Crateriforma spongiae: one gene and its partner. The main gene of each other region encodes a partner of the protein of the gene in region 2 in a complex. Links are inferred from orthologs where the notes say so. Each region holds a gene or a part of one and is shown on either strand. Other genes may lie near its edges.

Region 1 (3,708 bases), 110 kb from region 2 along the record:
TGGCTGGTTAAACAAGGCTGATCCGCCGGGACCATCGGCAAAGCCGGCTTTGCCCGTTCCCGCGATGACTTGGTAGCGATGGTCCGCCGGATCGGTTTGTTCGGCACTGCCGCCGTCGGTATCGACGCGAATGATTCGGTGGTTCCGAGTGTCGGCGATGTACAACTGTTTGGCGTCACCGACGCGGACTTCATGCGGCCACTGAAACACACCGGCTTCGGCGCCACCGATCAGCGGGCGATAACGATCATCGGGGGAAATCAATCCAACGCTTTCATCGGTGATGCTGGTGACCCAAACGTCATCGCCGTCGACTTCCACGCCGAACGGCATGCCGACCGGAACGGTTGCCGTGACGGTTTGCGACCAGACGGCCGGGACGTCCACGGACAACAGCATCAAAACCACCAGCGCAAAAGAAATCGGATGCGGGCGGCGGAACCAATCAGGCGTGGTTCGCACTACAATACGGTGACTCATTTGGCGGTATGTCTCCCAGACGCAAAATCGTGTCGGCGGTTTGTCGCGGCGTTGCCCCCGGCGAAGACAACGGCTGCGTTTTCACGGCCAGGATATCATGAACGACGAAACCGAACCGGACATCGACTTGACCGACCCTTCGGTGATCGCCCGATATGAGCCGTATCTGCGAATGCTGGCCCGGACTCAATCGCGTCGTGCGTACCAGGCGAAGGTCGGTGCCAGCGACATGGTCCAACAGGTGATGTTGCAGGCCGTGCAGGGATTCGACGGTTTTCGCGGTAAGACCGAAGCCGAACTGCGGGGCTGGCTAAGACAAATCTTGGCGAATCATCTGTGTCACCTGGATCGCGACATGCACCGTGACAAACGCGATGTATCCAGGGAACAATCGATGCAGCAAGCGGTGCATCAATCGTCGATGCGTCTGGAACAATTGCTGGCCGGCGACATGGCCACGCCCAGCCAGCACATGGCGGTCGGCGAGAGTGTGATTCGGCTGGCGACGGCGATCGAAAAGCTGCCGGACGACCAGCGTGATGCCGTGCGTCTGCACTATTTGGATGGCTTGAAATTGGCCGAGGTGGCACAGCGGATGGGGAAGTCCAATGGTTCAATCGCCGGCTTGTTGCACCGGGGAATGAAACAGTTGCGCCGGGAATTCGAAGCGTAGGCCATGTAAGGCGGGGCGCGGTGCGGGTGCGTGCCCCTGACCGCCGCAAAGCGAAACGCTGTCGCGAAGCGAAATGCGGCGATGCCTCAACCGGTTCGGATTACTGGAGCAACTTGGCACTGAGCTTTTGATCGCATGCGTCGACGATCGATTGGATCATCGTGTCGGCTTGCTGGCCGCTCAGCGTTTCGGTGGCGCTTTGCAATTCGACCGACAACAACACGCGTTTCGTATCTGGCCCGTCCTTGTCGGCATCGCGATACGTTTCGACATACCGCACGCCGGCCAGGTTTTCATCGACGGCCGATCGCACCACGGTTTCCAGTTCACCCCAACGGACGGATTCGGCCAGAACGAAATTCAAATCGCGTTGGATCGACGGGAACGGGCTGATCGACTGTTGCTGTGGCACCAGGTTGGCCAATTCGAAAACGACCGGCAGCGACAATTCCGCAACCTGGACCGGATCGGGCAACTTCCACGACTTCAGCGTGGCCGCATCCACCGTCCCCATGTATCCGATCTCGTACGACTGGCCGTCCACTTGAATCATCAACTTTGACGCGGTACCAGATTGAATCCCCTGGCAATCCACGACGTCGACCGTCAAACGTCCGTGCACCCCGAGGCGACTGCACAGTGATTCCACGATCCCCTTGAGCTGGAAGAAATCGCCGCCGCGAACCAGACCCAACGCGTAGGTCTCTTCGGGCAGCCCGTCATCGTCCTCCGATGGCAGATAGATGTGTGCGATTTCAAACAGGTCCGCGTGCAGGCTGGAGGCCGACCAATTCCCCGCACGACTGGAAAGCAGGCTGGGGATCAGCGAACGCCGCAGCCGACGCGATCCTTCCAACATTGCCGTTTGCGTTTGCATCGCGGGTCGATCGGTCCAGGGGCTGATCGATTCGTCCAGCTTTCGGGTCACGACGCTGGGGGTCATCGCTTCGGAAATCCCCGCCGACGTCAACACACGGCGGACTTTCGAAACGGCCGTATCGAACGGGCGAGCCCGACTGGGGGCGACCGGAATGGATGCGTTTTCGGGGATCTTGTCATAGCCATGGATCCGCGCGACTTCTTCGATCAAGTCGGCTTCACGTGTCAGATCATGACGCCACGTCGGCGGAACGAACGCGTGACTTTCTCCGACGGTCGACTTGTCTTCCTTACAGCCCAGGGCGGTCAAGATCCGCTGAATTTCCGTTTGGGCAATGCGGATCCCCAAGATTCGTTCGACCTGTGACAAACGCAAAACGATCGGCGGACGCGCGGGTATCTCCGGTGCAGTGTCTAGAACGCCGTTGCAAACCGTGCCGCCGGCGTGTTGGGCGATCAGTTGGCATGCCCGGCGGCTGGCCCAATCGATCCCGGCCGGGTCGACGCGTCGTTCGAACCGGTACGACGACGGACTGTGCAGCTTCAACGCCCGCGCGGTCCGTCGAACGGAAAGCGGCGTGAAGTCGGCGGCTTCGATCACCAAGTTCGTTGACGCTTCGTTGATCTCCGAATCAGCACCGCCCATCACGCCGGCGACCGCCGACGCTTTTTCGGCATCGGCGATGACGCACATCGACGGGTCCAGTGCGTACTGGCGGTGATCGATCGCTTCGATGGTTTCGTCTTTGTCGGCCGGACGGACGACGATCTTCTGGCCGGCGATCTTGTCATAGTCGAATGCGTGCAACGGTTGGCCGCATTCCAACATCACAAAGTTGGTGATGTCGACGACATTGTTGACCAGGCCGATGCCGACGCTTTCCAAGACGTCCGCGATCTCCGCCGGGCTTGGGCCAATCTTGACCCCCTGGATGACGCGGGCGGTGTAGCGGGGGCAAGCGTCGGGAAACCGGTTCTCCACGCTTAACAGTGATTTCACCGCCGTATCGCCTTCGGTCAATTCGACCTTGGGCACGCAAACCTGTTGATCGAACAGCACGCCGACTTCACGGGCCACGCCCAGATGCCCCAAACAGTCGCCGCGATTGCTGGTGACTTCCAAGTCGATCACGACGTCGTCACCAACCGTTTCACTGGACTCGTGATTCAATCCGGAAAAGCTGAATCGGTCCTCCAATTCCTTCTGTGGCATGTCCAGATTGACGTAGCGGGAAAGCCATTTCCAGGAAACAAGCATGTCGCTGTGTTGGGTGTTAAGCGGAACGGAGGCGGTGGAGATGGACGCACAGACGGAATCGACGGCGACCCGCCGGGGGCCACCGGCGCCGTCATCGAGCCACGGATGATAGAAAAAGTCGCCTGCGAAGGGGAGGCATGACGCGGTGACGGCACACAAACCGGTGACCGTCAAATCGTGCGACAAAAAATTTTGGCGATCGGCCCGTCATGCCGTGCAAACGCGAGCTAGGTTTCCCAAAGAGGATCAGTCCCGCGTCATCGTGGGCCGATCCCGCCCTTTTTCGCTCGTCCACTTGTCCCGAAGAACCGTCATGTCCGGAACGATTGCCAGAACCGTGCCGCGTCGATCGCGTCAGCAGCGCCGGGGGACTGCCACGGTGGAAGCCGCCATCGTGTTGCCCGTGCTGTTGACTTTG
Region 2 (4,443 bases):
CAGACGAGATCAACGGGATCGAAACCAACGGGATCGAAACACCGAGTGAATCGTCAAACCTATCGCCACCGGGCCGTCTAGCCGCTGAAGCTTGGGCGGCCGCCGATCAACATTTGCGGCCCAAACGCCCCGTGGGATCATCAGCGAAATCGTCGCAACCGCCTCAAACGCTGGACACCCGTCAAGCCGGATTCACGGCATCCGAATCACCGCTGGTGCGTGTCGGTCGGATCGAAGCGGTGCCCCAGCGAAGCGACCTGCGAACCTTGTCGATGATTCCGCGGACGCCGGGCGAAGTCCTGCGGTTGTATTCCGCGGCTCGCGATCAATCGTGCCGCTTGCTTGGCGAAGGCGTCGCGGTGCACGAACCCTTACAGATCACGCCAGGCTCCGCTGGTGTTTTCGGTCGTATCGACGCGGTCACGATCGGCTTGGAATTGGCTCAAAGCGGTCGTGACCAGTTGCCTTCGGTCACTCAATCGCAAGTCCTGAAATACTTCCAAGAACACCGCTTGGCCGTACAACCGATCGTCTATCACGACGCCAGCGGCCAGTGCTATTTCGGCAACGAATGCAAAGCCGCCTTTTTCCGCCAGCTTTCTCAGTCGGGGCCGGGATCATCGGTGACCGGCAACCCCGAACCGATGATCCAGTCCGCGGTGTCGCGATTCCGATCGTTGGGCATTGTTCCCGACGGACGATCGGCGGGACGACGTTACAGCCTGACCGATGCCCCGGAAATGGGACGGACCCTGGCGTTGGCGTTCGCCTACCAGCAAGAAACCGGATCGCTGACCCAAGGCCGCACCACCGTGGTGGAACTGATGCTCTTGCACCTGCCACGGGATTTCGGCCCCCGCAATCCTCGCCCGTCTGTGTTCATCACCCAGGGCGGCGGCGCGACGCTGCATCAGTTGTCCGCGCCCCTGCGATCCCCGGTCGCCGCGTCGGCATCGTCAAGGGCCCCGTCGATCACCGCCACGGTGCGGTTTGACAAAACCACCTTGCTGGGCATGTACCCGGCCGATCCAGTGGTGACCGATGTTCAGTTCCGATCGGATCGATCCGTTCCGCTGGCGACGCTGTTGGCACGACTGGATGACGAATCCGGCGGCAGCGATGACGAGGGCGATCCGGCGACGCTTTCCAGCTTGTTGGACCAATTCGAATCAATCGCCCAGCAATCGGAGTCCGATCCCAATGGTTCCGGGGACGCGTCGATGCACTGGTTGGATCGAATTCGCATGGAAAAACAGCGACAACTGCAACAAACGCTGCAATCCGCCGGGCGGCCGGACAATGGCGACTCGGCACTGGGCCGATCGTTGCCGCCGCTGCGTTGACGCAGCGGGCCGTTTCCGGGCGGAAAAGTCGCACACGGACCTTTCATATTCTGCGGCAGGTCGCTACACTTCGCCGCTTCAAATCACGACGACGAACGTTCATCGATACGGACCCCACAGCGATGTCCAAAGGTAAATCCAAGATCAAGACCCACAAGGGAACCAAAAAGCGGTTCCGTCTGTCCGCCAAGGGCAAGGCGATGCACCGTCCGTCGGGCACCAGCCACCTGGCACAGGGTCTGAGCAAGAAACGTCGCCGTAACCTGCGTGGCACGACCGCCGTCGATCCGTGCATGGAGCCGACGATCCACGCCGCTTTGAACGGATACAGCAACTAAGTCCGGATCCGCAACGGTTGATCTTGGCCACCCTTGGTCGGCCGCGACACGTTGCACGACACCGGCAATTTCTGTCTTTCCACCCCGCGTCCGGTCGGCAAACCGGACATGCCACGGCCATTTTGCCGCTGGCGACAACCCGTCTGGGCATGAACATCGGTCCCGCCGTTTCGTGGATCGAGGCCTGAGGACGGGACATTCTTCATGATCCAATAGCATCACCACAGCAAAGGAACCCCAGCCATGCGTGCAACCAAAGGCGCCGCGCGTAACAAAGCCAAGAAACGTTTGTTCAAGCGAGCCAAGGGGTATCGTGGCGGACGCGGAAATCTGACGCGCACCGTCAAGGAAACGTTGCTTCGCAGTGGTGCGTATGCGTTCCGTGATCGTCGGGTTCGCAAGCGTGAATTCCGCAAGCTGTGGATCATCCGGATCAGCGCCGCCGTGCAACAGCACGATCTGCGGTACAGCGAATTCATTCACGGGCTGAAGAAGGCCGGGATCGAATTGGACCGCAAGTCCCTGTCGCACATGGCGATCGAGGACAAGGCCGGCTTTAAAGACTTGTGTGACAAGGTCAAAGAAGTTTTGGCAGCCGCCTGAAACTCCTGTGCGAAAGCTGAGGACGCCGGCTGAACCAATCCCGGCGTCCCCCACTCACCCTTCACAAGCCAATGTCCCTGCAACAATTCGTCGCCGCGTTGGACGACTTGGCCGATGACGCCAAGCGCGCGTTCGATGCCGCCGCCGATCCGGACACTCTGGAAGAAGCCCGCATCAAATTCTTGGGTGCCAAGAAGGGCTTGTTGAAATCGATCCAGAAACAAATCGGGTCCGTCGGCAAAGAAAACATGCCGACCGCCGGCCAGCGTTTGAACGAAGTCAAATCGCTGATCGAGCAGACGTTCCAAGCTACCCAGGACCGATTGACCGGGGATGCCGCCGACGGCGCCGACCCGACCTTCGATCCCACCCTGCCGGGCATCGCACCAGAAATCGGCCACGTTCATCCGATCACCCAAACCATCGATCACTTGATGGAGATCATGGGCCGGATGGGCTTCGAAGCTGCCGAAGGCCCCGAGGTGGAAGATCCGCACCACAACTTTGTGGCGCTGAATATCCCCGAAGACCATCCGGCACGGGACCCGCTGGACAATTTCTATCTGTCCGTCGGTGACGGCCAAGCATCGCGTTTCGTCGAAGGCACGCGGTTGCTGCGCAGCCAAACCAGCACGGTCCAGATCCGTGTGATGGAACAACGCCAGCCGCCGATCCGCATCATCTCGCTCGGCCGGGTGTACCGCCCGGACGCCCCCGACGCGACCCACTTTCCGATGTTCCACCAGATGGAAGGTTTGATGGTGGACCGGAACGTGACAATGGCCAACCTGAAGACCGTGTTGCGGATCTTCGCCACGAACTACTTGGGCGATGATGTGGAAATTCGTTTCCGCCCATCGTTCTTTCCATTCACCGAACCCAGCGTCGAAGTCGACTTTCTGTGGGACGGCAACTGGGTGGAATTCGGTGGTGCGGGCATGGTCGATCCGAACGTCTTCAAAGCGGTCGGTTACGATCCCGAGCAGGTCAGCGGATTCGCATTTGGTCTGGGCGTCGAGCGATTGTGCATGCGTCGCCACGGCATCACCGACATCCGCGACCTGTACAGTGGCGACCTTCGCTTCCTGCGCCAGTTCTGACGCAAACATCGCCATTCGCGCGGCGAAAGACGCGTCCGCCCATCCTGACTCCCACAGCCGAGCCCTCGTGGAGGGCTCGCGAGATTCGTTTTCGCCACATTCGCGAAGCGTAAGGCGTTCATTTGCGGAGCGACAGGCGGGAACGAGTCCAGACCGAACGACGATCGTAAAAACAGGATTTCGCATTGACCGCGAAATCGCCGCCAATAAACTGAAGCGTTATTGAGAATCGTTTTCAACAAAACGCTTGATTGGGCGGGCGTCGTGCGGACCGAATCAGTTCTAGAAATTTTGCCGGGTTTGACTGACAGCCAGCGGCTGGTGATCGCCAGCGAGAGCTGTGATTCGGGGTGTTCGATCGCACCCGAAACGCTGGTCCTGCGTCACGAAAGCTATTCCGATCACGTCGGATGGTTCGTACAGAGCCGCGTGTCGATCGAGCCGCATCAGTTCGCGGCGTTGCGGAACGTGATCACATCGCGTGGCGTGCGGGCCGTGCCCCACAGCAACGGGGCGTCGGCGGCCGAGACGGCTTCGCCGACCATTCTGAAATTCCCGCACGCGGGATAATCCCACCGCGGATCCGGTCACGGACCCGCGATCGATCGAGCATTCTCAGCCGATCTTTTTCTTCGAATCGTCTTCGATGATGCCGACGTTCTGGGCCGCGTCGGTGTTCCGCAGCAGCTTGCTGTACTCGTCGACGCCTTCTTGTTCCTGCAACAAGATGTCTTCCAGAAAGACGACCAGTGCCCGATCGCCGTCGGCCAGTTCCAACGCCTTGGTGTACATCTCCACCGCCTTGGATTCGAATTCCAGGCTGTACTGCAGGACTTCCTTCAGATCCTTGGATTGACGAATCTCATTGCGGGTTGCAACCGGGACTCCGCCCAACGCGACGATCTTGTCACCGATCAACTGCGCGTGTTTGAAGGATTCCTTGGCGTCTCCCAGGAACTTTTCCGCGTAGACTTCGCGCCACGGGCCTTCGTGGATGAAGCTGTTTTGCGAATACTGGGCGACACCCGTCCATTCGTGCTTCAGGATCTCGTTCAGAAT

Evidence for each region. The genes of interacting proteins can lie anywhere in the genome.
Region 1: the proteins of pheS (region 2) and pheT are in contact, whole or in part, in a crystal structure (PDB 6P24), measured with the Escherichia coli proteins. The link is inferred for Crateriforma spongiae from one-to-one orthologs.

Annotation. Positions count from the first base shown.
Region 1 is NZ_JAAXMS010000004.1:443,550-447,257, reverse strand. What follows is about bases 773-3,708. They hold pheT (phenylalanine--tRNA ligase subunit beta), read right to left. Parts: upstream 3,291-3,708; coding sequence 1,254-3,290; downstream 773-1,253. Other genes in these bases: HFP54_RS13125 (TadE/TadG family type IV pilus assembly protein), read left to right, coding at 3,604-3,708; HFP54_RS13135 (sigma-70 family RNA polymerase sigma factor), read left to right, coding at 773-1,153. Outside these bases: HFP54_RS13140 (NHL repeat-containing protein), read right to left, coding at 1-480; more of HFP54_RS13135, read left to right, coding at 578-772.
Region 2 is NZ_JAAXMS010000004.1:337,928-342,370, reverse strand. What follows is about bases 1,471-4,369. They hold pheS (phenylalanine--tRNA ligase subunit alpha), read left to right. Parts: upstream 1,471-2,355; coding sequence 2,356-3,384; downstream 3,385-4,369. Other genes in these bases: HFP54_RS12730 (ferritin-like domain-containing protein), read right to left, coding at 4,000-4,369; HFP54_RS12735 (hypothetical protein), read left to right, coding at 3,607-3,954; rplT (50S ribosomal protein L20), read left to right, coding at 1,925-2,284; rpmI (50S ribosomal protein L35), read left to right, coding at 1,471-1,681. Also shown: HFP54_RS12755 (hypothetical protein), read left to right, coding at 1-1,343; more of rpmI, read left to right, coding at 1,466-1,470; more of HFP54_RS12730, read right to left, coding at 4,370-4,443.